4 regions of the Zhengella sedimenti genome follow, and region 3 is predicted to be linked to each of the others. Evidence: predicted binding sites of a transcription regulator. Region 3 holds the regulator's gene; each other region holds the start of a gene.
The links. Region 3 encodes LexA, which represses DNA repair genes until DNA is damaged. Its sites were predicted from a motif close to TGTTCNNNNTGTGTTCNG; they were not measured.

Region 1 (7,233 bases), on a different contig from region 3:
CAGCACCGCATGGCTCTGCCAGCCGGTGCGTGCCAGCACGATGTCACCGGCCGAAAGCGAGGCATCGCCGCTTTCCACCACCGAGCACACCGCCTCCGCCGTCACCACGCCGCCGATCTCGGTCGAGGCGGCATAGGACTTGGCCGGGCTCATGCGCCCGCGCATGTAGGGATCGAGCGACAGGTAGATGACCTTGAGCAGGACCTCGCCCTTGCCCGGCGAGGCATAGTCATGGGCTTCCAGCTTCAGTTCGTCATGGCCCGGCATTCCTTTCGGATAAGCCGTCAGGATGATCCGTTGACCGTTCGCGCCCATGTTGTTCTCCTCTGATGGCGATCGTCGAGCCGGGACTATAGGCCCGCGACCGGCGAGGGCAAGCAGGCCGTGCCGTATGAGCCTTGGTAAACAGAACGTGAAGCCCGAAACCGTTTGGCACGATCGGCGTAAAAGGGAATGGGGCACAGGGAGATGAGAGATGAAAAGATACGGCCGCCTGAACGACCTCGCCATGATGATGATCAAGCAGGCTAGACTGCTCAAGCAGGGCGGATTGCTGACCGAGGCGCGCGAACTCGCCCGTCGCGCACTTTTCCTGCGCGCCTGCGACCGGCTGGCGCTTCAGCCGGTGCGCATTCGCGTCAAACGGTGATCGTCAGGCGAAGGGTGCCGGTCAGGCGCAATTGCGGCAGAAGGGCGTGGCCGGCAGAAGTTCCAGCCGGTCGACAGAGATTTCCTCGCCGCATTTCACGCAATCGCCATAGCTGCCGTCCTCGACGCGCTTGAGCGCCGCGTCGATCCGCCGAAGCTCTTCCATGCCCTGGTTGCCGAGGCTTTCCAGCACTTCGTCGCCTTCGCGCTCCGTGGCCCGCTCCTCGGTGTCCGCGCTCGCCGGTTCGTCCAGGTCATGTTCGATTTCCGCGAGACGTTCACGCAGTTCGGCCTGGCGGGCGAGAAGCTTGTTCTTGAAATAGGCGACATCGACCATGAAATTTGTCTTTCCTCTTGTAGGCCGCGTCGTGCGCGGCTCGTCTTCCGGCACGATAACCGGACTTGCGTGATTTTTCTTGATTTGGCTCAAGACCGGGCTTCGGGTCAATCCTCGTCGACCAGGCGCAACCTGAGACGTCCACCCCCGTTTTCGCCGCCCGGGGGCGGCGCGCCATCCTGCAAGGACATGCCCTGGCGCCGCCGATCGGCTTCGGAAGGTGCAAATTCCAGCGCCTCGATCTTCTCGCCGCGCCGCGACAGCTTCTGTGTGGAGGTGACGATCTGCTCGATGTCCCGCGCCGCCTGTCCGAAGTGGCTCTGCAATTTCATCACGCGGTCGTTCAGCCGCCCCAGATCGTTCATCAGATGCGCCACCTCGCCCTGGATCAGGTGTGCCTGCTCGCGCATGCGGGCATCCTTCAGCACCGCCTGCACCACCTGCACCGACAGCATCAGCAGCGATGGGGAAACGATGACCACGCGTGCCCTGTGCGCCTTCTGCACCAGCGCCTCGAAGTGTTCGTGGATGTCGGCGAAGATCGATTCCGACGGCACGAACAGGAAGGCGGTGTCCTGTGTTTCGCCGGGGTTGAGATATTTCTCGGCGATGGCAGAAACATGCACCTCCATGTCGCGCCGGAAGCGCTGGCGGGCCTGCTTCTCGGCTTCCGCGTGTTCCGCCTCGCGGACCGCGTTCCAGCCCTCAAGCGGGAATTTCGCGTCAATGACCAAGGGCGGAGCGCCGTTCGGCATGAGGATCAGGCAGTCCGGCCGCGAACCGTTGGCGAGCGTCGCCTGGAATTCATAGGCGCCCGCCGGCAGTGCGTCGGCGATGATCGCTTCCATGCGGGCCTGGCCGAAGGCCCCGCGCGTCTGCTTGTTGGAAAGGATGGCCTGAAGTTCCACCACCTGGCCCGCCAGCGACTGGATGTTGGTCTGCGCCGTGTCGATGACCGCCAGGCGCTCCTGCAGTTTCGCCAGGTTTTCATGGGTCGATTTGGTTTGCTCGGCCATCGTCTGGCCGATCCGGCTCGTCATGCCGTCGAGGCGTTCGCGGATCGACTGGTTGAGCTCGGCCTGGCGCGATCCGAACACCTCGGCCAGCGTCGCCATGCGTCCCTGCATCTCGCCCTGCGCCTTCATCAGGTCGGCCAGCAGGCGCTGCTGCTCGGCTGCCTGCGCGGCGGCTTCGGCGCTCCGCCGCGCCCCCCGCCGCCATGCCAGGAGGCCGGCCCCCACCAGCACCGCCGCGGCCGCAAGCGCGACATGTCCCAATGTGATGATGGTCCGGCCGAGCGTGCCAGCCGGCTCCGAAAGCAGCATGATCAACGATTCCATGATCGTGACGGTAACAGTTTTGCATCGCCGATGCGAGATCAAAACGCGAACAAACGCAAGCAGGCGCGTTGACGCCTCGCGCGCGAACGCTTATGTGCACGCCATGACGATCAAGCCGCTTGTCCTGTTGCCCGATCCCGTCCTGCGCGAGGTGTCAAAGCCTGTCGAGCGCGTCGACGATGCCTTGCGCAATTTCGCCAGGGACATGCTGGACACGATGTATGATGCGCCGGGCATCGGCCTTGCCGCCATCCAGGTGGCCGAGCCGATCCGCATGCTGACCATCGATCTGGCCAAGGAGGACGAGGAACCGCAGCCGCATGTCTTCATCAACCCGGAGATCGTGGCATCCAGCGACGACCGGTCGGTATACGAGGAAGGCTGCCTGTCGATCCCCGACTATTACGCCGAGGTCGAACGGCCCGCCCGCGTCACGGTCAATTATCTCGACCTTGACGGCAAGCAGCGCACGATGGAGGCCGAGGGCCTGATGGCCACCTGCCTGCAGCACGAGATCGACCACCTGAACGGGGTTCTTTTCATCGACCACATCTCGCGCCTGAAGCGCGACATGGTCATCAAGAAATTCAGGAAACTGGCGAAGGATCGCGGCGGCACCCGCACCATGGTGGGCTGACGCGTCCGCGCCGCCTTCAGGAAGCCGGGGGAGCCTGCCATGCGCATCGTCTTCATGGGAACGCCGGATTTCTCCGTGCCAACGCTTCGCGCGCTTCACGCGGCCGGGCATGAGATCGTTGCCGTCTATTCGCAGCCGCCGCGCAGGGCCGGCCGCCGTGGCCTTGAACTGACGCCTTCGCCCGTTCACAAGGCCGCCGAAGCACTCGGGCTTGAGGTGCGCACGCCTGTCTCGCTGAAGGGAGAAGCGGAACAGGCGGCGTTTCGTGCGCTGGAGGCGGACGTGGCGGTCGTTGTCGCCTATGGCCTTCTCCTGCCGAAGGCCGTTCTGGAAGGCACGCGCCTGGGCTGCTTCAACGGCCATGCCTCCGCCCTGCCACGCTGGCGCGGCGCGGCGCCCATCCAGCGCGCCATCATGGCCGGCGATACGCAAACGGCGATGATGGTCATGAAGATGGACGAGGGGCTGGATACGGGCCCGGTGGCCATGACGGCGCCCGTCGCCATCGGCCCGGACATGACGGCCGGCGAACTGCACGACGTGATGATGGAAACCGGCGCGCCATTGATGGTGGAAGCCATGGCGGCGCTTGCCACCGGAACGCTGACGCTGACGCCGCAGGCGGAAGACGGCGTCACCTATGCCGGCAAGATCGGGAAGGCCGAGACGCGGATCGACTGGTCGCGCCCGGCTCGCGAGGTTCACAACCGGATTCGCGGGCTTTCGCCCTTCCCGGGCGCATGGTGCGAGATGACGCTCGGCGCAGGCCGCCCCGAAAGGGTCAAGCTTCTGGGCTCGACGCTGGGCAAGGGCGAGGGCGCGCCCGGCACCGTGCTGGACGATGCGCTGACGGTGGCCTGCGGCCAGGGCGCCGTTCGCCTCACCCGGCTGCAAAAGGCCGGCGGCAAGCCGCTCGACGCCAGGGGTTTTCTCCTTGGAGCGCCGGTCGGTCCCGGAACGAGGCTGGACTGACGCCATGCCGCGCTATCGGATGACGGTCGAATATGATGGCACGCCCTACAAGGGCTGGCAGCGCCAGAAGAACGGCCACAGTGTCCAGGCCGCCATCGAGGCCGCCATCGCCCGCTTTGCCCGCGAGGATGTGACCTTGCAGGTGGCCGGCCGCACCGATGCCGGCGTCCATGCCACGGGGCAGGTCAGCCATGCCGATCTTGAGCGCGACTGGCCGCCCTTCAAGTTTCACGAGGCGGTCAACGCCATGCTGCGCGAGGCCGGCGAGGCGGTGTCGGTCCTGTCCGTCGAAAAGGCGCAAGAGGGCTTTCACGCGCGCTTTTCCGCCACCCGCCGCCATTACCTCTATCGCATCGTCAACCGCCGCCCGCCGCTGGCGCTGGACCGCGACCGCGCCTGGTGGGTGAAGAAGGGCGTGATCGACGAGCAGGCGATGGCCGATGCGGCGCAAGTGCTCATCGGCACCCATGATTTCACCACCTTTCGGGCCGCCCAGTGCCAGGCGAAGAGCCCTGTGAAGACGATGGAGCGCATCGCCGTGACGCGGTCCGGGGACTGCATCGAGGTGCGCTGCTCGGCCCGCTCCTTCCTGCACAACCAGGTGCGGTCCATGGTCGGATCGCTCAAGCTTGTGGGCGAGGGCCGCTGGACCAGGGACGACTTGCGCCATGCGCTGGAAGCCCGCGACCACCAGGCCTGCGGCGCACTGGCCCCGCCGCACGGGCTCTATCTCACCGGCGTCGATTACGGTTGAGAGGTCAGGCCGAGGAGGCTGTGCATGGCGACCAGCACGAGCACGGACGTGACCGCCATGCCGATGAAGATCGCCGTGGAATACATGGCGTCGCGGCCGATGGATCCGTGCGTGATGCGCCAGCCGAGGGCCAGCGAGACCAGGAAGATCGTCAGCGAGAGAAAGCCGGACGGGTCGGGCTCGCCCGGCGACAAGAGCCGCACGAGCGCCGGCGGCACGGCCAGCCATACGAGAATTGCGCTGCCCCAGTTGGTGGCGATCACGTAGGCCGCGAAGGAGCGGCCCATGCCGATGCCGTTGCCGATGAGCGCGAGCAAGGCTATCGGCAGGAGCCATGCGGCGAGGTCGGCCAATCCCAGCCGGAGCACGGTCGCAGACAGCGCGGAGCCGTCCGAAAAATCGGGCGCGGCCGCCACCCAGGAAAGCAGCATGGGCGGCAGGGCGAGCAGGATCGACCAGAATGACCGCCAGAACCCTTCCGCCGAGATATCCATGCGCGCCAACGCGTCACCCTTCGCCGTCGCCATGATGCGCCAGGCGGCGGACAGGTGGGCCTGCACGTAGTCGGCGTCAAGCATGGCCCTCAGGCTCCGCCCGCCTTGGCAGCGAACCAGTAGGCGATGAAATGATGATAGATGCGCGTCAATGTCTCGAGGTCTGAAACCGGAACGCGTTCGTCGACCATGTGCATGGTCTGGCCGACCAGTCCGAACTCCACCACGGGGCAGTAATCCTTGATGAAGCGCGCGTCCGACGTGCCGCCCGAGGTCGAAAGCGCCGGTTCGCGCCCGGTTTCCGCCTCCACCGCGCTGGTGATCGTCGCGATCAGGTCCTCGTCACGGGTCAGGAACACATGGCTCGGCCGGTCCGCCCAGATAAGCTCGTAGCTGACCGGTTCCCGTCCGCCCGGCCGCAGGCGCGTGTCCTGCGCTGCCCGGTCGAGCCGGTTGTGGATTTCCGCCATCACGGTTTCGGCCGTCCAGTGGTCGTTGAAACGGATGTTGAAACGGGCCTCCGCCTTCGCCGGGATGACATTGGCCGCCGTGTTGCCGACATCGATGGAGGTGACCTCCAGGTTCGACGGCTGGAAATCGCGCGATCCCTCGTCGAAGGGCGGCGTCATCAGCGCCTCGGCCAGCATGATGACCGAGCGCACCGGATTGTCGGCGAGATGCGGGTAGGCCGCGTGACCCTGCACACCGTGCACGACGATACGCCCGGACACCGAACCGCGCCGGCCGGTCTTCACCATGTCGCCGATCTGGCCCGGATTGGTCGGCTCTCCGACGAGGCAGCCGTCCCAGCGTTCGCCCTTCGCCGCCGCCCATTCCAGCAGCTTGACCGTCCCGTTGACCGCCGGGCCTTCCTCGTCGCCGGTGATCAGGAAGGAAAGCGAACCCGGCGGCAGGCCGTGATCCTTCACATAGCGCGCGAAGGCGGCCGCGAAACAGGCGATGCCGCCCTTCATGTCCACCGCACCGCGCCCGTACATGACCCCGTCGCGAATCTCCGCGGCAAACGGACCGGCGCTCCAGGCCGCCGCATCGCCGACCGGCACCACGTCCGTATGGCCGGCGAACATGAGGTGCGGACCGTCTTTGCCGATGCGGGCATAGAGGTTCTCGATGTCCGGCGTGCCCTCTTCGGAAAAGACCGGGCGCTCGACGGTAAAGCCTTGCGGTTTCAGCAGGTTTTCCAGAACGGAAAGCGCGCCGCCTTCCGCCGGCGTGACGGAGGGGCAGCGGATGAGGTCGGCCAGGATGGCGGCGGGATCGGTGAAGCGGGTCATGACCGCCTGATTAGCCGAACGGCAACGGGCTGTCATCAGGCCTTGACGATATCGACGGAACCCGGCGAGGAAACCGGAGCGTCGGTCCGGCCCTGTTCGCCCGTCAGCATGATCTTCTGCCAGATCTTGCGCGATAGGTTGGTGCCCAGCGCCTCCACGTCGTTGACGGCGTTGACGACCTCCATGTCCGGCAGCGTCTGCGCGTAGAGCGCGGCGAACTTGCCGGTCAAAGAGAGCATCTCCGAGCAGTAGTCGAGATAGCGCTTGAGTTGCGCGGCCGTCATGGTGCGCAGCGGCGAGCTTTCCGTCATGATGAAGTCGCGTGACAGCGCCGCCGGGTCCTTGGTCAGCTGGTGCATGTCGATGATGTGGATCAGCGAGCGCAGCTTGTGCAGGCCCTTGAGCACGGTCTTGCGCTTCTGGCGCCGTTCCAGCCCCATCAGCGTGATGACGCCCGCGCCGGTCAGCACGGCCGTGTTGAACAGCGCGTCGATGCCCTGGAGAATGTCGAACGTGCCGGTTTCGATACGGTCGAAGCGCAGGAAGCGGAACGCGAGGAACAGCACGGCGGCGCCCGCCGCGATGCCCGTCAGCGACAGCGCGCGCCAGTACCAGTCGTTCTTCTCGATGGTTGCCGCCTCGGCGCTGATCCCGCGACCGGTTTCGGTCAGTTCGCCCGCCACCTTGCAAAGGCCCGACTGGGGAAAGCGCTCCGCGATGCGGCGTTCCAGCCGCTCGGCCGTGGCGATGATCTTG
Region 2 (7,233 bases), on a different contig from region 3:
CTGCTTGGCGGTCGTGTTGTCCGTGCCGTAGCCGGACTGTCCGTCCATCGCCGCGCCGCGCTCGCCGGACGCCTTCACATAGACCGTCGCGCCAAGCAGGTTGGACGCGAGGATCTGGCTCGCGGCCGCTTCGAAATAGCCGGTCTCCGAGGTCAGGTCCTGTGCGGCCTCCTGCGAGAACACCGGCTGGCCGGCATGGTTCATGTCCTTGGCCGCATTCTGTTCGGCCGCAAGGACGCCCGTTGTCATGAGCGCGACCATGGCAGTGGTGGTAAAGAGCTTGTTAAGCATGTTATAATTCCTCTGTATGTCCGGGTGGCATATGGCCGCGCGGTGCAAATCGGCTTCGAAAATCGTTTGCGCCGCGCGGCGTTCTGTCGACGCACTGTCAATGAACGATGGCGCGCCTTGTTCCCGGGCCATGCCGATTTCTCTTTCGTTGAAGTCTTCCGCGCCCGGAACCACGCGGCGCGGGAACCGTTTGATCCAGCGAAACCGAAGGAGATGACGGATGCAAAAGGTTGAGATACGTGCGATCGAACCGCTGACACGCGACGTTCACCGGTTCCGGATCGAGCGTCCCGATGGCTTTGCCTATGAGCCTGGCGATGCGACAGAACTGGCGCTTGACCGGGAGGGATGGCGCGATGAGACGCGGCCCTTCACCATGACCTCGCTGCCCGGCGAGGACACGCTGGAATTCACCATCAAGCGCTATCCCGACCATGACGGCGTGACATGCCGGCTGCACGAACTGCTTGTCGGTGAAACCGTCCGCATCGCCGAGCCCTTCGAGACCTTCCGCTACAAGGGTCCGGGGGTCTTCATCGCCGGTGGCGCCGGGATCACGCCTTTCCTTGCGCTCCTGCGCGATCTCAAGGCCCGCAATGAACTGGCTGGCAATACGCTGATCTTCGCCAACAAGACGGAACAGGACATCATCTGCCGCGATGAACTGGAAAAGATGCCGGGCCTTCAGGTCGTGCATGTCCTGTCGGAGGAAAGCAAGTCGGGCATGCACCATGGCATGGTCGATGCCTCCCTGCTGTCGCGGGTCACGGGTGGCAACCTCGGCCAGGAATTCTACCTCTGCGGCCCGCCGCCCATGATGGAGGCCGTCAAGGGCCATCTCGAAGGGCTGGGCGTCAGTCCGGACGCCGTCAGTCTCGACGAATGACGCTTTCCTGTGCCGCGGGGATGTTTCAGCCGTTCATTCCAAGTGAACGGCGCCGCCGGCCCCTGCCACGCTCTCGCCCCGTTTCGTTCCTACCCGCGCCGGCACTACAAGAGAAAATGCGGGTAGATCATGAAAAAGCACACCATTCTCGCCGCTGCGCTGGCCGTGGCCATCACGCCCCTGGCCGCGCAAACGGCGGCGGCGCAATGCGGCAGCGCATCCTGGTACGCGCTCACCTCGCGCACCGCCTCGGGCGAGCGCATGAACCCGGCGGCGATGACCGCGGCACATCGGACCTTGCCCTTCGGCACACGTGTCAAGGTCACCAACCAGCGCAATGGCCGCTCGGTGATCGTGCGCATCAATGATCGCGGACCCTTCGTGAAGGGCCGCGTGATCGACCTTTCCAGGGCGGCCGCCGGCAAGCTGGGGTTCATCTCGCGCGGCCACACCAAGGTCTGCCTGGTGAACGGCTGAACCGTCAGCCCTTGCCTGGCCCGTTCGCCGCGGCCGGATCGGAGTGGACAGTGTGCGGGAAGGCATCGCGAAGGCGCACCAGCGTCGACCGGGCGTCGCAGGGCCTGCCGAACAGGTAGCCCTGTCCGCCTGTGCACCCGAAATCGAGCAGCACCTGCGCCTGTGCCTCCTCCTCCACGCCCTCGGCCACGGCGTCCATGCCAAGCCCCTCGCACATGGCGAGAATGGCCTTGACGATGTGGCTGCAGGGCCGGTCGTGCAGGACGCCTGAAATGAACGCGCGGTCGATCTTCAGCTTGTCGAACTGGAATTCGCGCAACCGGCCCAGCGACGACTGGCCGGTGCCGAAGTCGTCGAGCGCGACACGGATGCCGGCCCGGCGGAGATCCGCGATGACCGTCCTGGCCGCTGCGGGATTGGTCATGACGCCGGTTTCTGTGATCTCGACGTCCAGCCGCCGCGGATCGAATCCGGTCTGGTGAAGGATGGCGAGGATCGTCAGGCCGGTATTGGGATCGACGAGTTGCGACGGCGACAGGTTGAAGGAGAGGAAAAGGTGATCCGGCCAGTCCTGCGCGGCTTGTGTGGCCTTGCGCAGCAGCAACTGTGACAGCGCGCCGATGATGCCGCGCTCCTCGGCGATCGGAATGAAATCCGAGGGAGGGACCGGTCCGGCATCGCGATCGGTCCACCGCGCAAGGCATTCGAAACCGACGGTCTGGCGTGTCTTCAGGTCCACGATGGGCTGGAAGTGGGGTTCGACCTCCCCGGCCGGAACCGCGCGGCGCAGCGCCTGCTCGATCAGCATCGCCCGGCGGGCTTCCTCCTCCATTGCGGCGCTGTAGATGGTGGCTGTCGCTTGGCCGGAGTTCTTGGCGTGACGCAGCGCCGTTTCCGCCTTTTCCAGCAGCGCGTCCGCATCGTCCTCGCCGTTGTAGAAGAGCGCGCCGCCGATGGAGGCGCCCAGCCGCGCTGTCCGGTCCCCAAGGTCGTAGGGCGCCGAAATCACTTCCAGCAGCATCTCGCCATGGTCGCGCGCGGCCTTTTCGGTGAAGACCCATGGATAGAGGATGGCGAAGGCGTCGCCGCCGATCCGCGCCACCGAGGCGCCCTCGTCGACTGCGTTGCGCAGGCGCAGCGCCACCTGCATGAGAATGTTGTCGCCCGCGACACGGCCGAAAAGGTCGTTGACCGGCTTGAAGCCGTCCAGATCGACAATACAGATGGCGAAGGGGGCCGGATCGTTCCGCCTGTCCTCGATCAGCCGCGCGATCTTGTGCGAAAAGCGCCGGCGGTTGCCGAGCCCCGTCAACGGATCCGTCAGCACGGCATCGTGAGCGGACAAATGCCGGTCGTCTCTGCCGGACATGCGCATGGACTGCCCTGTTTAACCATCGCGATTGCCCGATGCTGGCGCGAAATCCTGAACAAATCGTGATGCCCTGCGCCGGTCAACGCCGTGACCCGCGATGAGCCGCCCGGCTGTTTGGAATTGGCAAGACGCCCGCCGGGCGATACATGGGCAGGACGGACGTCACCGGTCCGGCTTGAAGCCGGCCATCAGGGAGCAAGCGGGCATGGCACTCAACATCGCGGTCCAGATGGATCATGTTTCCTCGATCGGGATCGAAGGCGACACCACCTTCGCCCTCTGCCTGGAGGCGCAGGCGCGGGGCCACAGCCTTTTCCACTACACGCCGGACAGCCTGTCCCAGGAGGACGGCGCCATCCATGCCTGGCTCGAGCCGCTCGAGGTCCGCGACGTGAAGGGCAGCCATTTCACCCTGGGTGAGGCAGTGCGCACCGACCTGTCCGGAATGGACGTCGTGCTCCTGCGCCAGGATCCGCCCTTCGACATGAACTACATCACCACGACCCACATGCTTGAGCGCATCCACCCGGCGACGCTTGTGGTCAACGATCCGGCCTGGGTGCGCAATTCACCGGAGAAGATCTTCGTCACCGAGTTCGCCGACCTGATGCCCGCGACGCTGATCACGCGCAACCGCGAAGATGTGGCCGCCTTCCGGCGCAAGCATGGCGATGTCATCATCAAGCCGCTCTATGGCAATGGCGGCGCCGGCATCTTTCACATGCGCGAGGATGACCGCAACCTGGCGGCGCTGCTGGAAATGTTCGAGCAGGTGTTCCGCGAGCCCTACATCGTGCAGCAATATCTGCCCGCCGTGCGCAAGGGAGACAAGCGGATCATCCTCATCGAGGGCGAACCGGTGGGCGCGATCAACCGCGTGCCGGCCGAGCACGACAGCCGTTCCAACATGCATGTCGGCGGCAGGGCCGAGCATTCCGAACTGACCGCGCGGGAGAAGGAAATCTGCGCCCGCATCGGTCCGGCGCTGCGCGAGCGCGGCTTCATTCTCGTGGGCATCGACGTCATCGGCGATTGGCTGACCGAGATCAACGTCACCTCTCCCACCGGGGTGCGCGAGGTGAAGAAGTTCGGCGGCGCGGACATCGCGGCCCTGTTCTGGGATGCGGTCGAGAAACGCCGCGCCGGCTGAGCCGCAAGGCTTCTGTTCCGCCATTGCAACCGCATGCAACCAAATTCCACCGCGGCGGGTGGAATGTTTTTGCTTTGTTCTTGATTTCTTCCGCCGGTTGTGATTTTCAATATGATGCGTGCTGACACATGAGCGGCGGGCTGCTGGGGGGGCGGTCCGCGAAGGGGATGACACATGGTGTCACGTGTCCGCACGGTTGCCTTTCAGGGAATCGAGGCTGTTCCGGTCGACGTCCAGGTCATGGTCGCGCCCGGCAAGATGAACATGCACATCGTCGGCCTGCCGGACAAGGCGGTTGCCGAGAGCCGAGAGCGCGTGCAGGCAGCGCTTCATGCCTCCGGCCTCACCATGCCGGTCCGGAAGGTGACGGTGAATCTCGCGCCGGCCGACCTGCCCAAGGAGGGCAGCCACTACGATCTGCCGATCGCGCTCGGCCTCATGGCCGCGCTCGGTGCGATTCCGCCCGATGCGCTGGCCTCCTATGTCGTTCTCGGCGAACTGGCGCTCGACGGAACCATCGCGCCGGTGGCCGGAGCGCTCCCGGCCGCCATGGGCGCCAATGCCGAGGGGCTCGGACTGATCTGTCCGCACGGGTCCGGGGCCGAGGCGGCCTGGGCGGGTGCGGACATGGACATCCTCGCCCCGCGCAGCCTGATCGCCATCGCCAATCATTTCCGCGGCACGCAGGTCCTGTCGCGCCCGGAGCCGATGATCCGCCAGGCGCCGGCGAACCTGCCCGACATGGCCGACATCAAGGGCCAGGAAACGGCCAAGCGGGCGCTCGAGATCGCCGCTGCCGGCGGGCACAACCTGCTCATGGTCGGGCCGCCCGGATCGGGAAAGTCCATGCTGGCCCAGCGCCTGCCCTCGATCCTGCCGCGCCTGACGCCGCGCGAACTGCTCGATGTCTCGATGATCGCCTCCATCGCCGGGGAACTGGCCGGCGGCAAGCTGTCCGACCGGCGCCCGTTCCGCGCGCCCCACCATTCCGCATCGATGGCGGCCATGGTCGGCGGCGGGTTCCGTGCCCGGCCGGGCGAGGTGTCCATGGCGCATAACGGCGTGCTCTTCCTCGACGAGTTACCGGAATTCTCGCCCGCCGTGCTGGATTCCCTGCGCCAGCCGCTGGAAAGCGGGGAGTGCTTCATTGCGCGCGCCAACCACCGCGTCTCCTATCCCGCCCGCATCCAGCTTGTTGCCGCGATGAACCCGTGCCGCTGCGGCATGGCGGGCGAACCGGGGCATCGCTGCCCGCGCGGACCCAAATGCCAGGCTGATTACCAGGCGCGCATCTCCGGCCCGCTCCTCGACCGTATCGACCTGCGCATCGATGTGCCCGCCGTGACGGCGACCGACCTGATCCGCCCGTCCGCCGCGGAGACGTCGGCTGTCGTGGCGCGCCGCGTGGAAAAGGCCCGGCTCATCCAGTCCGAACGCTACCAGGCTCTTGGCCTGCCGCCGGCATCAACCAATGCCCATTGCCCGACGGCACTGGTCGAACAGGTGGCAAACCCCGATGCCGCCGGTCTGCAACTGCTCCATGATGCCGCCGAGAAGGCCGGTTTTTCCGCCCGCGCCTATCACCGCATCCTGAAGGTTGCACGGACATTGGCCGATCTCGACGGGGCGCAAACCGTCGGCCGCATCCATCTGGCCGAATCCATTTCCTACCGCATGGCAGGCGAACGCATGGCGTCGGCGGCCTGAGCGGCGGCATGGGGCCGTGGCCGCGATTACGCCCGGCCGCAGAAAATGGAAAACCCCGGCGCGAGGCACCGGGGTTCGACAGCTGTTTCGTTCACGGCCTCACGGGCCGTGTGTCCAGGCGTGACGGCTCAGGCCACCGCGCCGGAAATCCAGGACGACAGGGCCGTCTTGGGCGCGGCGCCCACCTTCATGTCGGCCACTTCACCGCCCTTGAAGATCATCAGCGTCGGGATGGAGCGCACGCCATACTGGGCCGCCAGTTCCGGGTTCTCGTCGATATTGACCTTGGCGATCTTGATCTTGCCGGCCATTTCGCCGGCGATCTCGTCGAGCGCCGGGGCAATCATCTTGCACGGGCCGCACCATTCGGCCCAGAAATCCACCACCACCGGCTCGGCGGCGCCAAGCACGTCGGACTGGAAATTGGATTTGTCGATCTTGACGGTCGCCATTCTTCGTTCTCCTTGCAGGAATCGTGTTGCCGCCAATGTGGTCTTTCGGGCAACGCTGTTCAAGTCACATCTTTGTCACGCCTGATGACGGCGCAGCCGCGCCAGTGCCTCGTCCATAGCCGCATCGGGCAGCGTGATCAGCCGCGCCGCCTCGGTGAAAAGCAGGGCGCAGGCGACGGGTCGGTCCGGCCAGAGCTGTTGGAGCAGCGCCTTGTAGAGCGCCATCTGCACCACATAGGCGGCAGGCACCTGCTCCAGCGATGCCGGCGGCGGCCGGTTGGTCTTGTAGTCCAGCGCCAGCACGCGATCCTCGCTCACGCTGAGCCTGTCGATGATTCCGGAGACCGGATGCCTCCGGCCGGCGATCTCGACATGGCCAGAAACGGGCACCTCCGCGCGCGACCCGGGGCCGAACACGTCGCCCAGCGTCCCGTCCGCCAAAATGGCGAGGACGGTTCGGAGTGACCGCTCGGCTTCGCCTTCCGGCCAGTCGGCCGCGTTGCGTGCCAGCCATGCCCGCGCCGTCGCCGTCCTCCGGTCCGGCGCGACATCCGGCAGCATCTGGAACAGGGTGTGCACGGCAATGCCCCGCCGGATGGCAAGCGGTGCCATGTCCGGCGCGTCGAGCACGGGCGAACCCATCGGTGGCGCGTCGCCGGCCTGCGGGTCGATGATGAGGGCCGCGCCGGAAGGCGACAGCGGCCGCGGCATCGGGTCGGCGGAAACCGGCCTCGCCGACGGGTCGAAGGGCAGTGGCTCGGGCTCGGCCGGTCCCGCCTTCGCCGCCTTCGCCGCGGCCACCGCCTGGCCGCCGCCTTCGCTCTCGCGGTAGACAAGGATGGTTTCACCGGTCACGGGATGCACCGTCTCGCGGGCATGGGGCGATCCGGCCAGCCCC
Region 3 (7,233 bases):
AGTCGAATGCGAAATCGACAGCCTGTCGGCGACCCTCGATCTCGTGGAGCGCGGCGTCGGTTACGGCATTCTTCCCTATGCCAGTGTCATCAAGCAGGTCCGCGCGGGCACACATGTCGTCATGCCCATCGTCGAGCCGCGCATGAGCCGCCAGCTCGTGCTTGCAACATCCACGCAACTTCCCACAACGATCGCCACCCGTTCGCTTGCGCAAACGGTCAAGGAGCTTGTCCGCGATCTTGTCGCCGAAGGCATGTGGATTCCGCGGATCGGTGTGGATGGCGTCGCCAAGCTCCCCGCCGCCGCGCGCGCGGGAAAGCTGTCCGACGCTTCGCATGGCGCGGCCCTGACCGGACTCTCCGGCAAGGAAAGCGTTCACTAGCTGCGGGAAGGCGAAAGTACGGTCCTATACCTGCTATGCCGGAAATTCCCTCGATTGATCATTGCGACCGCGGCACATTTCACCGAACAATCCGGGGATTGGAAACGCACGCGGAACCGCAATGCCAGTGATCGATTCTCATGCCCATATCTGGGGGGCGGGCTTCCTGCCGCCGGCCTTCTTCCGCCGTGCCGCCGAGGGATGGGCAGCCAAGGATGCCGCCCGCACGCCCGACATGATCATGCCCAAACTGCTCGAAGGGCTGGTCGATCCGGACGGGGACGATTTCATCGGCAACATGGATGCGGCCGGCATAGACGCCACCATGGTCATGATGCTGGATGTCGGCGCGCCGGTTTTCGGCGAGGAACCGCCGACGCCGCTGGAGGAACAGATCGAGTTCTATTCCGGCCTTCAGAAGCGGCATCCGGGACGCCTCCATTGCCATGTCTCGGTGGACTTCCGCCGCGACAACCATCTCGACCTCATCCGCGACGCGATCGTCAACAAGGGCCTCGCCGGCATCGGGGAAATCACGCCGGACGGATTCTCCGCCGCCGATGACGGCATCAGGCCGATGATGAAGCTGGCGGCCACGCTCGGCGTGCCGGTCCAGATCCATACCCGGACCGGGGTCTGGACCGATTTCGCGGGAACCGATTTCTCGGAGAGCAACCCGGTCCATCCGGTCCATGTCGCCCGGCTGGCCAGGGAACTGCCGGATCTCAAGATCATCCTTTGCCATGCAGGCTTTCCGCACTGGTGGCAGCGGGCAGCCGAACTGGTCGCCGACCTGCCGAACTGCGTGATCGACATTTCCAACTGGAACGAACACTTCACTGAAGACGAAGGCGAACTGGTCGCGCGGCTTGCCACGTGGCGCGGCCTGGTCGGCGCCGAGCGCATCCTGTTCGCTTCCGACCAGGCTTCCGGCCCGCGTTTCACCGGTTCCCGCTCGACATTGCCCGATTGGGCCGGGTTCATCCGCGACTTGCCGGAAACGGCCGCGAAATGGGGCTACCGCTTCACAGCCGGCGAGGCCGCGGCGATCGCCGGCGGCAATGCCGCGCGTTACTACGGGATTGACCGCATATGACACCACGAATGCCTGAGAGTCGAACCATTCCCGCGCTGCTGGCGGAGCAGGCGAACCGTTTCGGTGACCGTGAAGCGCTAGTCGGAGGTGGCCAGCGCTACACCTATTCCTCGTTGCAGGAGGCCGTGCGCGCCTTCGCGAAAGGTCTATCCGCCCTGGGGATCGGTCGCGGAAGCCGCGTTGCGATCCTGATGGGCAACAAGCCCGAATGGATCATCGCCGATCTGGCCATCTGCAGCCTCGGCGGCGTGATGATCGCCGTCAACACATGGGTCACGACGCGGGAGCTGGCCTATATCCTCAAGCATTCGGATGCGGACGCCCTGATCTTCGCCGACAGCTTCCTGAAATATGATTATGTGGCGATGCTTGGCGAACTCGAGCCGCATGACCAGCAGGTGCCGAAGCTGAAGACACTGATCCACCACGGATCCCGGGGTTATCGCGACAGCATCGCCTTCGAGACCATTCCGGAACTGGGACGCGACGTGCCGGAGAAGGTCCTGGACGACGCGGCGGCGGCCATCGATCCGCAGGACGTGACCTATCTTCTCTACACATCCGGCTCGACCTCCACACCCAAGGGCGTCCAACTCCAGCACTATGCGCTGATCGAGAACATGTGGAACCTCGGCAACCGGATGCATGTGACCCATGAAGACCGGCTCTGGCTGGCGGTGTCGCTCTACTGGGGACTGGGCTGCGAGAACGCGCTGTTCAACCTTCTCACCCATGGCGGCTGCGTGGTGCTGCAGGAACATTTCGATGCGGGCGAAGCGCTGCGGATCATAGAGGAAGAGCGGTGCACGCTGTTCTACGGCACGCCCAACATGGCGCAAGCGATGCACGAACACCCTGACCGGCCCAAACGCGATCTCACCTGCCTGCGCTCGGGCGGAGCGACGGGTTCGGTCGAACAGTTCAAGCGGATCGTCGAACTCGGTGCGACAGAAATCTGCCACATCTACGGGCTGACCGAGAGCTACGGAAACTGCAATGTCAGCGACGGCAAGCTGGATCCACGCGACAAGGTCCATGCCTCCGTCGGCAGGCCGCTTGACGGCGTCATCCAGCGCATTGCCGACCCGGAGACGAATGAGGAGCTTCCGCGCGGCAGGATCGGGGAAATCCAGATCAAACGCTATGTGACGATCGGGTACTACAAGGACGAGGACAAGAACCGCGAGGCGTTCACGCCGGACGGCTATTTCCGCACCGGCGATTTCGGGTTCGTCGATGAGGACGGCTTTCTCTATTTCCGCGGCCGCATCAAGGAAATGATCAAGACAGGCGGCATCAACGTGTCGCCGGCCGAGGTCGAGGACCTGCTGATGAGCCAGCCCGGCGTCAAGCTCGCCTTTGTCGTCGGAGTGCCGGACGAGGTTCGTGACGAGATCATCGGCGCCGTCATCGTTCCGAGCGGCCCTGTTCCTAAAGACTTCACAAAGACCCTCGATGCGGCCATGCGCAAGGAACTCGCCGCCTACAAGGTTCCGCGTCTCTATCATTTCGTGGAGGAGAAGGACTTGCCCCTGACCACCACCGGCAAGGTTCAGAAGAACCGCTTTGCCGACTACTTCAAGAGGACCTGACCGGATGGATTTGCAACTCAAGGGACGCACGGCGCTGGTAACAGGCGCGAGCGCCGGCATCGGCGCGGGCATCGTGGAAGTCCTGGCACGCGAAGGCGCTGTCGTTGTTGCGACAGCACGGCGCGCGGATCTTCTGGAGGCGCTGGCCGAAAAGGTGGCTGCCGCCGGCCATGGGCGGCTCGTCCTGATCCCCGGCGACATAACGGACAAGGACGATGTCGCGCGCATTGCCCGCGAAGCCCAGGAGGCGGTCGGCCCGATCCAGATCCTCGTCAATTGCGCGGGCGGGTCGAGGCCCTTGCCGATCGATGCCCCGGATGAAGACTGGGACGAGGCTTTCGCGCTCAACTTCACCGCGGTGCGGCGGATGACACAGGAATTGTTGCCGGCCATGCGTGCCGCCCGCTGGGGCCGCATCATCAACCTGAGCGGCACCATGGAACCGCGCAGCGTCAATGCTGCAAGCGCGGCAAAGGCAGCGGTTCATCTCTGGGCAAAGGGGCTGGCCTGCGACATCGCCAGGGAAGGCATCACCGTCAACACCATCCCGCCGGGCCGCATTGTGAGCGAGCAGATCTTGAACAGGCTGCATCCGACCGAGGAAGCGCGGCAGAGCTTCATCGAGAGGAACATTCCGATCGGATATTTCGGCAAACCGGAGGATATCGGAAACCTGGTCGCCTTTCTCGCCTCGCCGCTGGCCGGCTACATCACCGGCAATGTGATCCCGGTCGATGGCGGGATGCACAATTTCGCGCATTGATCCGACCGGACCGCTCCCGGTCTCCGGACCACCCCTCCCGAAAGCGGAACGTCCGGCATCTTGCCAGAGGGTGCCGGGACCATTCCCTCACAGAGGATGGGAACGCCGCGCGAGGCAAGGCGTTCCCGGTCGTCAGTAGCGGCGGATCAGTCCTACAAGACGGCCCTGCACCTTGACGCGGTGGGGCGGGAAGATCCGTGTCTCGAAGGACGGGTTGGCCGCTTCGAGCGCAATCGAGGCGCCCTTGCGGCGGAAGCGCTTCAACGTCGCTTCCTCCTCGTCCACCAGGGCGACGACGATGTCACCGGGATTGGCGGTCTGACCGTTGCGGATGATCACCGTGTCACCGTCGAAGATGCCGGCCTCGATCATGGAATCGCCGCGTACCTCAAGCGCATAGTGCTCGCCGCCGCCCAGCATGTCCGGCGGAACGGCAATGGTGTGGGTCTGGTGCTGGATCGCGTCGATCGGCACGCCTGCGGCAATGCGCCCCATCACGGGGATGGCGATCGATTGCGCCGCATCGCCTTCGGGCGTTGCCGGTCTTGCCGCGGCCGGTTGCCCCCGGCCACCCTCGATGACGCTTGGCGAGAATCCGCGCGTCTGCGGTCCGTTCGCCATGGCCTCGGGAAGACGGATCACCTCCAGCGCGCGCGCCCGGTTGGGCAGGCGGCGGATGAAGCCCCGTTCCTCCAGCGCCGTGATCAGGCGGTGAATGCCCGATTTCGAAGCCAGGTCCAGCGCATCCTTCATCTCGTCGAAGGATGGCGGAATGCCCGTCTCCTTCAGCCGCTGATGGATGAAGAGCAGAAGTTCATGCTGTTTGCGGGTGAGCACAGGCCACCTCCAGACGAGTCGCAATACAAAACCGGAACAAACATATCTGTTCCCGTCCTGTTCCGCAAGGGGCTGCCCATCCGGTCCCGAAAAGGACGGTCCGGGGCAAGGTGTCAGGTGTCCGGATTGCGCAGGATGAGGCAGGGAACCGCAACGCCTTTTGCCGCTTGCGGGGCAGCGATGGGCCGGATCACGAGGCAATTGGCCCCGGCGAGGGTGGAAAGCATGGAGGAATCCTGGCGCTCGAAAGGCGTGACGCCGAGCCCGCCCGTGCCATCGCCCGCGCAGACCGCGCGCACATGATCCTGCCGGTCGCCATTGGCCTTCATCGGCACGGTCAGCCGGGCCATGCGGATGTCGTGGACGTGACGGGCGCCGCACATCGCGGTGATCAGCGGCAGCAGGAACAGATGGGCACAGACCAGGCTGGAGACAGGATTTCCCGGCAGGCCGAGCACGCGCGTTTCGCCGAAGCGGCCGACCATGAGGGGCTTGCCGGGCCGCATGGCGATCTTCCAGAAATCGAGGTCCATGCCCATGTCGGTCAGGACCGACTGGACGAGATCGTGATCGCCGACGGAAGCGCCGCCCAAGGTGACGATGATGTCGGCGCCGGCATCGCGCGCGCGGCCGACCGCGGCGGCTATGACGGCGCGGTCGTCGCGGGCAATCCCCAGGTCGATGACCGCGGCGCCGGCCTCGGCGGCCAGGGCCGCAACGCCGAAGGAATTGGATGCAATGATCTGGTCCGGGCCGGGCAGGGTGCCGGGCGGCACGAGTTCGTCACCGGTCGCCAGGATCGCCACCAGGGGCCTGCGCGCGACCGGCAGGCGGTCGTGATTGGCTGCCGCGGCCAGCGACAGCGCCGCGGCGTCCAGCTTTCGTCCGGCCTTCAGGATCGTACCGCCCTGGCGGAAGTCCAGGCCTTCGACGCGGATGTTGCGGCCTTCCGGCTCTGACTGTCCGGCGCGGATGCGGCCGCCGCCAAGGACCGTCACGTCTTCCTGGAGGATGACGGTGTCGGCGCCGGGCGGAACCGGTGCGCCGGTGAAGATGCGGACGCATTCGCCAGCACCGACCTTGCCGGAGAAGCGGTGGCCGGCGGCGGATTCGCCGATCACGTCCAGTTCGGCCGGCACGGTGGCGATGTCGGCTGCCCGCACGGCATAACCGTCCATGGCGGAAGCGGGGAACGGCGGCTGTGTTCTGCGCGCGGCCAGGTCCTCGGCCAGGTAGCGGCCTGCCGCGTCGGCGATGTGCACGTCCTGCGTGCCCAGCAGTCCGGCGCCTTCAAGCAGCCGGGACAGCGCCTCTGCGACGGGAAGCAATGCCATGTTCTCTTTCCTCAGTCCTCTGCGCGCCAATGGCCCGATTTTCCGCCCTGTTTCTCGATCAGGCGGATATCGGTGAGCACCATGCCGCGGTCCACGGCCTTGGCCATGTCGTAGATCGTCAGGCAAGCCACCGAGACAGCAGAAAGCGCTTCCATTTCCACACCGGTCTGGCCGTTGACGCGCGCCAGGGCGCGTACGCGAAGGCCGGGCAGGGCGTCGTCAGGCTCGATGTCGACAGTCACCTTTGTCAGCAGCAATGGATGACACAGCGGCACCAGTTCGTGCGTCTTCTTGGCGGCCATGATGCCGGCGATGCGCGCGGTGGCAATCACGTCGCCCTTCTTGGCATTGCCCGCCAGGATCATGGCGAGCGTTCCGGCATTCATTCGCACCGCGCCTTCCGCAACGGCCGTGCGGGTGGTCGCGGCCTTGTCGCCGACATCGACCATGTGGGCTTCGCCAGAATCGGCGATATGCGTGAGACGGTCAGCCATGGCTCAGCCCACAGCCCGGCGGGCGGTGCCGCCCTCGAGCAGGGCGCGGGTTGCGGCCGTCACATCGTCCTGGCGCATCAGGCTTTCGCCCACCAGGAAGGTCGTCACGCCGCAGCCGGCAAGCCGCGTGCAATCGTCATGGGTGAAGATGCCGCTCTCGCCGACGAGCAGGCGGTCGTCCGGCGCCATCGCGGCCAGGCGCTCGGTCGTCGCGAGGCTGACCTCGAAGGTGCGCAGATTGCGGTTGTTCACCCCGAGCAGGCGGGAGGAGAGGGTCAGCGCGCGCTCCATTTCGGCCTCGTCATGGACCTCGATGAGCGCATCCATGCCCGCTTCGAAAGCCGTCTCTTCAAGGGCGCGGGCCTCGCCGTCGGAAAGGCTTGCCATGATGATGAGGATGCAGTCGGCGCCCCATGACCGGGCTTCCCAGACCTGGTAGGGCTCGAACATGAAATCCTTGCGCAGGGCGGGCAGGGCGACGGCCTCACGCGCGGCCGTCAGGAATTCGGGCGCACCCTGAAAGCTCGGGCTGTCGGTGAGCACCGAAAGGCAGGCCGCGCCACCGGCCTCGTAGGCGCGCGCCAGCGCCGGTGGGTCGAAATCGGCACGGATCAGACCCTTGGACGGGCTGGCCTTCTTGATCTCGGCGATCAGGCCGAAGCGCGTGGCCGCCTTGCGGTCCTCAAGCGCCTTCAGGAAGCCGCGCGGCGCATCGGCATCGCGTGCCCTGGCCCT
Region 4 (7,233 bases), on a different contig from region 3:
CACGCACGCGGCGGGAATGCCCATGGAAAAAGAAAAGGGGACCGCTTGATATATCAGCCGGTCCCCGCTTTGGCCTTGCTGTCGCGCAAGGTCAGGACATGGCGTCCAGCTTGCGCTGCATGGCGGCGATCTGTTCCTTGAGTTCGGCGAGGTTGCCGTCATCGTCCTTGCCCCGCGCTTCCGGCCTTGCCTCCTTGCCGCCGGACTGTTCGCCATGAGCGGCCCCCTGCATGGCCGAGAAGGGCGAGAACATGCGCATGGCGTTCTGGAAGACCTCCATGTTGCGGCGGGTCTGTTCCTCCAGCGCCTTCATGGTCGGGTTGTCCATCATGGTTCCCATCGGCGTGTTGCCGAGCGCTTCCTTCATCTGCGCGCGCAGGCGTTCCTGCTCCTTGGTGAAGGCATTCATCGACTGTTCGAGGAAACTGGGAACGATCATCTGCATCTGGTCGCCGTAAAAGGCGATCAACTGACGCAGGAAGGGGATCGGCAGCATGGACTGACCGGTCTTGTTCTCCAGTTCGAAGATGATCTGGGTGAGCACGGTATGCGTGATGTCCTCGCCGGTCTTGGCATCCAGAACGGTGAATTCCTCACCCTTCTTCACCATCTCCGACAGGTCTTCCAACGTCACGTAGGTGCTGGTGCCGGTGTTGTAGAGCCGCCGGTTGGCGTATTTCTTGATCACCACCGTGTCGTTCTTGCCTGCCATCTCCACCTCCCTGGTTCAAACAGGATCAGTCATTGCCGCCGACAAGGGCGGACCCGGGCGCAGCATAGGCGCAACATGCGCGTGGTTCCAAGCGATTTGTGCAGTGCATTGAACGATGTGCGAACTTGATTGGAGGCCCCATCCAATGCCATATTGCACTGCAGCAGGCAATCGGACCGCAGCCGAGCATGGTCTTTGCGCCCAATGTCTCGTTTGACATCGGCGCGCGCCCGGTCAAACGTTGCGGCACCATCCAGCTCCATTTTCAAGGGAGAAAGCAGCATGTCGAAATCGGTTGTCGTGGCGAGCGCGGCGCGTACGCCTGTGGGAGCCTTCAACGGTTCATTCGCCAATACCCCCGCCCATGTGCTGGGCACGGTCGCGATCAAGGGCGCGCTGGAACGCGCCGGCGTCGATCCCAGGGAAGTCGATGAAGTGATCATGGGCCAGATCCTGTCGGCCGGCGAGGGCCAGAACCCGGCCCGCCAGGCGGCCATGGGCGCAGGCATCCCGCAGGAAGCGACGTCATGGGGCCTGAACCAGTTGTGCGGCTCCGGCCTGCGCGCCATCGCGGTGGGCATGCAGCAGATCGCGCTGGGCGATGCCAATGTCATCGTGGCGGGCGGCCAGGAAAGCATGTCCATGGCGCCGCACTGCGCGCATCTGCGCTCCGGCGTGAAGATGGGCGACATGAAGATGATCGACACGATGATCAAGGACGGCCTGACCGACGCGTTCTACGGCTATCACATGGGCAACACGGCGGAAAACGTGGCGCGCCAGTGGCAGCTGACCCGCGACGACCAGGACGCCTTTGCCGTCGCTTCGCAGAACAAGGCGGAAGCGGCGCAGAAGGCCGGCCGCTTCAAGGACGAGATCGTTCCGGTGACGCTGAAGACCCGCAAGGGCGACCTGATCGTCTCCGACGACGAGTACATCAAGCATGGCGTGACCATGGACAGCGTGGCCAAGCTGCGCCCGGCCTTCGACAAGGAAGGCTCGGTGACGGCGGCCAATGCGTCGGGCATCAATGACGGCGCGGCGGCGGCCGTGCTGATGACCGAGGAAGAGGCGGCGCGGCGCGGCATCGCCCCGATGCTGCGCATCGTGTCCTGGGCCACGGCCGGAGTCGATCCGCAGATCATGGGCACGGGCCCGATCCCGGCCTCGCGCAGGGCGCTGGAGAAGGCCGGTTGGACCGTCGACGACCTCGATCTGGTGGAAGCCAACGAGGCCTTCGCCGCACAGGCCTGCGCGGTCAACAAGGACATGGGCTGGAACCCGGACATCGTGAACGTGAACGGCGGCGCGATCGCCATCGGCCATCCGATCGGCGCGTCCGGCGCGCGCATCTTCAACACGCTCGCCTTCGAGATGAAGCGGCGCGGCGCGAAGAAGGGCCTTGCCACGCTGTGCATCGGCGGCGGCATGGGTGTCGCCATGTGTTTCGAGGCCATGTGAGAACAGCCATCAGCGGGCAGGAGGGTGTGAAGCGGCGGAGAAGCAACCGGGCCATTGGCCTGAAGTTTCTTCATCCGTCCTCGCGTCTTCCGGTCCGCTCCTTGAAGGGGAGGAGAAGTGCATGTCAAAGGTAGCAATCGTCACGGGCGGATCGCGCGGCATCGGCGCGGCCATTTCCATGGCTCTGAAAGAAGCCGGCTACACCGTCGCCGCCAACTATGCCGGCAATGACGAGGCGGCGGCGAAGTTCAGCTCGGAAACCGGCATCAAGACCTACAAGTGGTCGGTTGCCGACTACGAGGCCTGCCAGGCGGGCATCGCGAAGGTCGAGGAGGAACTCGGTCCGGTGGCCGTGCTGGTCAACAATGCCGGCATCACCCGCGATTCCATGTTCCACCGCATGACGCCGCAAATGTGGAAAGAGGTGATCGACACCAACCTGACCGGCGTCTTCAACATGACGCACAATGTCTGGCCCGGCATGCGCGACCGCAAATTCGGCCGCGTCATCACCATTTCCTCGATCAACGGCCAGAAGGGCCAGGCCGGGCAGGCCAACTATTCCGCCGCCAAGGCCGGCGACATCGGGTTCACCCGCGCCCTGGCGCAGGAAGGCGCGCGGGCCGGCATCACGGTCAATGTGGTGGCGCCGGGCTACATCGCCACCGACATGGTGATGGCGGTGCCGGAAAAGGTGCGCGAGAGCATCATCGGGCAGATTCCGGTCGGCCGGCTGGGCGAACCGGAGGAGATCGCGCGCTGCGTGGCCTTCCTGGCCTCCGACGATGCCGGTTTCATCACCGGGGCGACGATCTCGGCCAATGGCGGGCAGTATTTCTCGTAAGGCCGGGAAACCGTGGAATGCAAAACGGCGGGCGCCCTTTCCGGGCGCCCGTTCGCGTTTCCGGAAGGCGGGCTTCGCACCGGCTGCGAAAACGGGTATCATCGGCGCAGTGCGACAAGCGGAGAGAATGCGATGCGCAGGATCCTGCATGCCCTGCCGGTCCTGATCGCCGGCCTGCTGTTTTCACAACCCGTTCTCGCCGACAGGATCGACGGCGACTGGTGCTCGCCGGACGGCAAGCGGCTGCACATCGACGGGCCCGCGATCACCATCCCGTCGGGTGCGGAGATCATCGGCGACTATGGCCGCCACAGTTTCCGTTACGAAGGCCCCGAGGGCGACCCGGAAGCCGGACAGGTGATCGAGATGCGGCAATTGTCCGAGGAGGCCATGCTGCTTGTGCGCGTGATCGACGGCGTTTCCGGCGAGCCGGTCCGCTGGAGCCGTTGCCAGGCGATCAGCCGGTTCCCATATGGGAGTGGCGGGAACAAAGCCTGAATCAACCGGAGTCAGCGATTCGTCGCCGATTCGTTCCAGACTCGTTCCGCCTGAATCCGCGCACCGGTTGCAACCGGCGCATGAATGAGAAAAGGACCGGTCGTGCTTGCAGCCTGCTTCCAGCTGTGCTTTGGAAACGGGCGCAGCCCTTGCGCTGTCCCTGATCCGTCCGAAGGACCGCTCCGCCCACGATGAACGCGCCCGCAAGACAGAACGAACCGCTCGTCCTTTCCGGGCGGGATGTCACGGCGGTGCTGGGTCCCACCAATACCGGCAAGACACACCTGGCAATCGAGCGCATGGTCGCGCACGACAGCGGCGTGATCGGCCTGCCACTGCGCCTGCTGGCGCGGGAGGTCTATGGCCGGGTCTGCGAAAAGGTGGGCGCGGGCAACGTGGCGCTTGTCACCGGCGAGGAGAAGATCAACCCGCCCGGCGCGCGTTATTCGGTGTGCACGGTGGAAGCCATGCCGCGCCAGACCGATGCCGCCTTCGTGGCCATCGACGAGGTGCAACTGGCCGGTGATCTGGAGCGCGGGCATATCTTCACCGACCGCATCCTGCATCTGCGCGGGCGGCAGGAAACCCTGCTGCTCGGCGCCGGCACCATGCGCGGCATCCTGGAAAAGCTGCTGCGCGGCCTTTCCGTGGTGACGCGGCCGCGCATGTCGCATCTTGCCTGGTCGGGATCGAAGAAGATCACCCGCCTGCCGCGCCGGTCCGCCATCGTCGCCTTCTCCGCCGACGAGGTCTATGCGATCGGCGAACTCATCCGCCGCCAGCGCGGCGGCGTGGCGGTCGTGCTCGGCGCGCTCAGCCCGCGCACACGCAACGCGCAGGTCGGCCTCTACCAGTCGGGCGACGTGGATTTCCTGGTGGCGACAGATGCCATCGGCATGGGGCTGAACCTCGACGTGGACCATGTCGCCTTTGCCCAGACCTACAAGTTCGACGGGTTCCAGTACCGGCAACTGACGCCGGCGGAACTCGGCCAGATCGCGGGACGTGCCGGGCGGCACACGCGCGACGGCACGTTCGGGGTCACCGGACAGGCGGACATGTTCGAGGAGGAACTTATCGAGCGGCTGGAGGCGCACGACTTCGCGCCGGTGCGCACGCTGCAATGGCGGACCGCGCAGTTCGATTTCTCCAGCCTTGCGGCGCTTGCCCGGTCGCTGGAAACCATCCCGCCGGTGGAAGGGCTGACGCGGGCGCTGCCGGCCGTCGACCAGCAGGCGCTGGGCTTCCTCTCGCGCGATCCGGACGTGCAGGCATTGGCGACGAACCGCGAACGGGTGGAACTGCTCTGGGACGTCTGTGCGCTGCCGGACTACCGGCGTATTGCCCCGGCACAGCATTCGGAGATCATCGGCCAGCTTTACGGCGACCTGGTGCGGCACGGCCATGTCGATGAGGATTACATGGCCGAACAGGTGCGACGGGCCGACCGGACCGAGGGCGATATCGACACGCTGTCGGCCCGCGTGGCACAGATCCGGACATGGACATTCGTCTCGCACCGGCCGGGATGGCTGGCCGATCCGGCACACTGGCAGGAAAAAACACGCGAGATCGAGGACAGGCTGTCGGATGCCCTGCATGAAAGGTTGACGAAACGCTTCGTAGACCGCAGGACTTCCGTGCTCATGAGGCGCTTGAGAGAAAACACGATGCTGGAAGCGGAAATCAGCCCGGCCGGGGACGTCACTGTCGAAGGCCATCACGTCGGTCAGTTGCAGGGGTTCCGGTTCACAGCCGACACGTCTGCGGAAGGCGAGGACGCCAAGGCTGTGAAGGGCGCGGCGCAGAAGGCGCTGGGGCAGGAATTCGATGCGCGTGCCGAGCGTTTCGCCGCCACGGCCAATGGCGACCTTGCCCTGTCGTCCGACGGCATCCTGCGCTGGCTTGGCTCGCCCATCGCCATGCTGGCCGCCGGTGACAATGTCCTGCGGCCGCGCGTGATCCTGCTGGCCGATGAACAGCTGACCGGCCCGGCGCGCGACAAGGTCGCGGCGCGGGCCGAGCGTTTCGTCGGCTACCAGGTCGAAAGCCTCCTGAAGCCCCTGCAGGACCTGGCGGCGGGAGAAGGGCTGGAAGGCATCGCCAAGGGTATCGCCTTCCGCATGGCCGAACAGATGGGCGTGATCAACCGGCGCGAGATCGCCGACGAGGTCAAGGCGCTCGACCAGGACACGCGAGCGGGCCTGCGCAAGCTGGGTGTGCGTTTCGGCGCCTATCACCTTTTTGTCCCTGCGCTCCTCAAGCCGGCGCCGGCGGGGCTGATCACCACGCTCTGGGCCTTGTTCCACGATGCCAGGGACGAGCCGGGCTTTGGCGACGTGGTGGCGGCGCTTGCCGCCGGGCGTACCTCGGTCGTCACCGACCCGGCGTTCAAGACCGAATTCTACCGTCTGGCGGGGTTCCGCGTGCTCGGTCGGCGGGCCGTGCGCGTCGACATCCTGGAGCGGCTGGCCGATCTCATCCGCCCCGCCGTTTCCTGGCAGCCCGGTCAGGGCAACCGGCCGGAGGGCGGCTATGACGGGCGCGCCTTCGTCGTCACGCCGGCGATGATGTCCATCCTCGGCGCGACGCCCGACGACATGGACGAGATCCTCGGGGCGCTGGGCTACCGCGGCGAGACAAAACCCGCCGAAGAGGTTGAAGCGCACCTGGCCGCGCTGGATGCGGCCGGCAAGCCGGAGGCCGTCGCGGCGCCGGCGGATGACGCTGCAAACACCGGTCCCGCGGCGAGCCTGGATGCGATACCGGCGCAGACGCCCGGAACGGACGATGCGGCGGAGACTGCCGCGGCAGAAGCCAGCCCGCAGCCCGCCGGCGAGGCAGCGGAACCGGCTCCGGAAACCAGTGAAGGCGGCGCCGACATTGCCGCCGAACAGACGCCGGACCAGGCCGACAGCGCGGACAGGGAACCGGAAGCGCCGCGCACGATCACCGTCTGGCGGCAGGGCCGGGCCGAGGGGCGGGGCCGTCCGCAGGCGCCGCGCGGGCGCGAAAACGAGCCAAAGCGCGAAGGTTTCAAGGGCCGGGGCCGTGACCAGAAGCGCGGGCCGAAGCCTCCGAACAAGGGGCATGGCAAGCCGGAGCGGCCGCAAGCCGGCAAGCCGCAGCGCGAGGCCAAGCCGCAGCGGATCGATCCGGATTCTCCCTTTGCCAAGCTGGCTGCGCTAAAGGACAAGATGGGCAAATGACGCCATGACGGCGCGGACAGGTCTTCCAGCGGCATGACGGCCGAGGCCGGCGCGGATGGCGGCGGACGCCAGCGGCTGGACAAGTGGCTGTTCTTCGCGCGTATCGTGAAATCGCGGTCGCTGGCCGCCAAGCTGGTCCAGTCTGGCCGCGTCCGGGTCAATCGCGACAAGACCGAGAGCGCCGCCAAGGCGGTGCGTCCGGGCGACGTGCTGACCGTGACGCTGGAAGGGCGTGTCCTGGTTCTGAAGATCGTGGCGCCGGGTGCCCGGCGCGGACCATACGAGGAAGCCCGGTTGCTCTACGAGGATCTTTCGCCACCGCCGCCGTCGCGCGACGAGCGGCTGCCAGACCAGTTGCTGCCGGTGCGCGAGGCCGGGAAGGGCCGGCCGACCAAGAAGGAGCGGCGCCAGACGGACCGGCTGAAAGGCAGCGATGGCTGAATTCGCCGGTCCTGCGGCCGCCGGCCATGGAAGGCGCGCCATTCTGCCGCACCGCAAAAACTTGACCC

Region 1: the regulator LexA is predicted to act here: its motif matches at 2,360-2,377, upstream of def (peptide deformylase).
Region 2: the regulator LexA is predicted to act here: its motif matches at 4,252-4,269, upstream of ACLB6G_RS00960 (YifB family Mg chelatase-like AAA ATPase).
Region 4: the regulator LexA is predicted to act here: its motif matches at 3,547-3,564, upstream of ACLB6G_RS03925 (helicase-related protein).

The regions. Positions count from the first base shown of each region.
Region 1 covers NZ_JBKFFP010000001.1:9,500-16,732, reverse strand. The annotation lists gene ACLB6G_RS00100 (NADP-dependent oxidoreductase) at 1-315, opposite strand, end outside; gene ACLB6G_RS00095 (hypothetical protein) at 476-649, shown strand; gene ACLB6G_RS00090 (TraR/DksA family transcriptional regulator) at 671-985, opposite strand; gene ACLB6G_RS00085 (DNA recombination protein RmuC) at 1,093-2,310, opposite strand; gene def (peptide deformylase) at 2,429-2,962, shown strand; gene fmt (methionyl-tRNA formyltransferase) at 3,002-3,934, shown strand; gene truA (tRNA pseudouridine(38-40) synthase TruA) at 3,939-4,688, shown strand; gene ACLB6G_RS00065 (transporter) at 4,679-5,266, opposite strand; gene dapE (succinyl-diaminopimelate desuccinylase) at 5,272-6,477, opposite strand; gene ACLB6G_RS00055 (hypothetical protein) at 6,513-7,233, opposite strand, start outside.
Region 2 covers NZ_JBKFFP010000001.1:191,208-198,440, reverse strand. The annotation lists gene ACLB6G_RS00985 (PRC-barrel domain-containing protein) at 1-291, opposite strand, end outside; gene ACLB6G_RS00980 (ferredoxin reductase domain-containing protein) at 512-1,177, shown strand; gene ACLB6G_RS00975 (septal ring lytic transglycosylase RlpA family protein) at 1,307-1,654, shown strand; gene ACLB6G_RS00970 (putative bifunctional diguanylate cyclase/phosphodiesterase) at 1,659-3,029, opposite strand; gene gshB (glutathione synthase) at 3,232-4,176, shown strand; gene ACLB6G_RS00960 (YifB family Mg chelatase-like AAA ATPase) at 4,351-5,883, shown strand; gene trxA (thioredoxin) at 6,012-6,335, opposite strand; gene addA (double-strand break repair helicase AddA) at 6,411-7,233, opposite strand, start outside.
Region 3 covers NZ_JBKFFP010000004.1:365,506-372,738, reverse strand. The annotation lists gene ACLB6G_RS13735 (LysR substrate-binding domain-containing protein) at 1-382, shown strand, start outside; gene ACLB6G_RS13730 (amidohydrolase family protein) at 504-1,478, shown strand; gene ACLB6G_RS13725 (class I adenylate-forming enzyme family protein) at 1,487-3,070, shown strand; gene ACLB6G_RS13720 (SDR family NAD(P)-dependent oxidoreductase) at 3,075-3,833, shown strand; gene lexA (transcriptional repressor LexA) at 3,966-4,670, opposite strand; gene ACLB6G_RS13710 (molybdopterin molybdotransferase MoeA) at 4,784-6,004, opposite strand; gene moaC (cyclic pyranopterin monophosphate synthase MoaC) at 6,016-6,498, opposite strand; gene trpC (indole-3-glycerol phosphate synthase TrpC) at 6,502-7,233, opposite strand, start outside.
Region 4 covers NZ_JBKFFP010000001.1:785,796-793,028, forward strand. The annotation lists gene phaR (polyhydroxyalkanoate synthesis repressor PhaR) at 92-712, opposite strand; gene ACLB6G_RS03910 (acetyl-CoA C-acetyltransferase) at 995-2,173, shown strand; gene phbB (acetoacetyl-CoA reductase) at 2,295-3,017, shown strand; gene ACLB6G_RS03920 (hypothetical protein) at 3,150-3,515, shown strand; gene ACLB6G_RS03925 (helicase-related protein) at 3,707-6,724, shown strand; gene ACLB6G_RS03930 (RNA-binding S4 domain-containing protein) at 6,758-7,165, shown strand.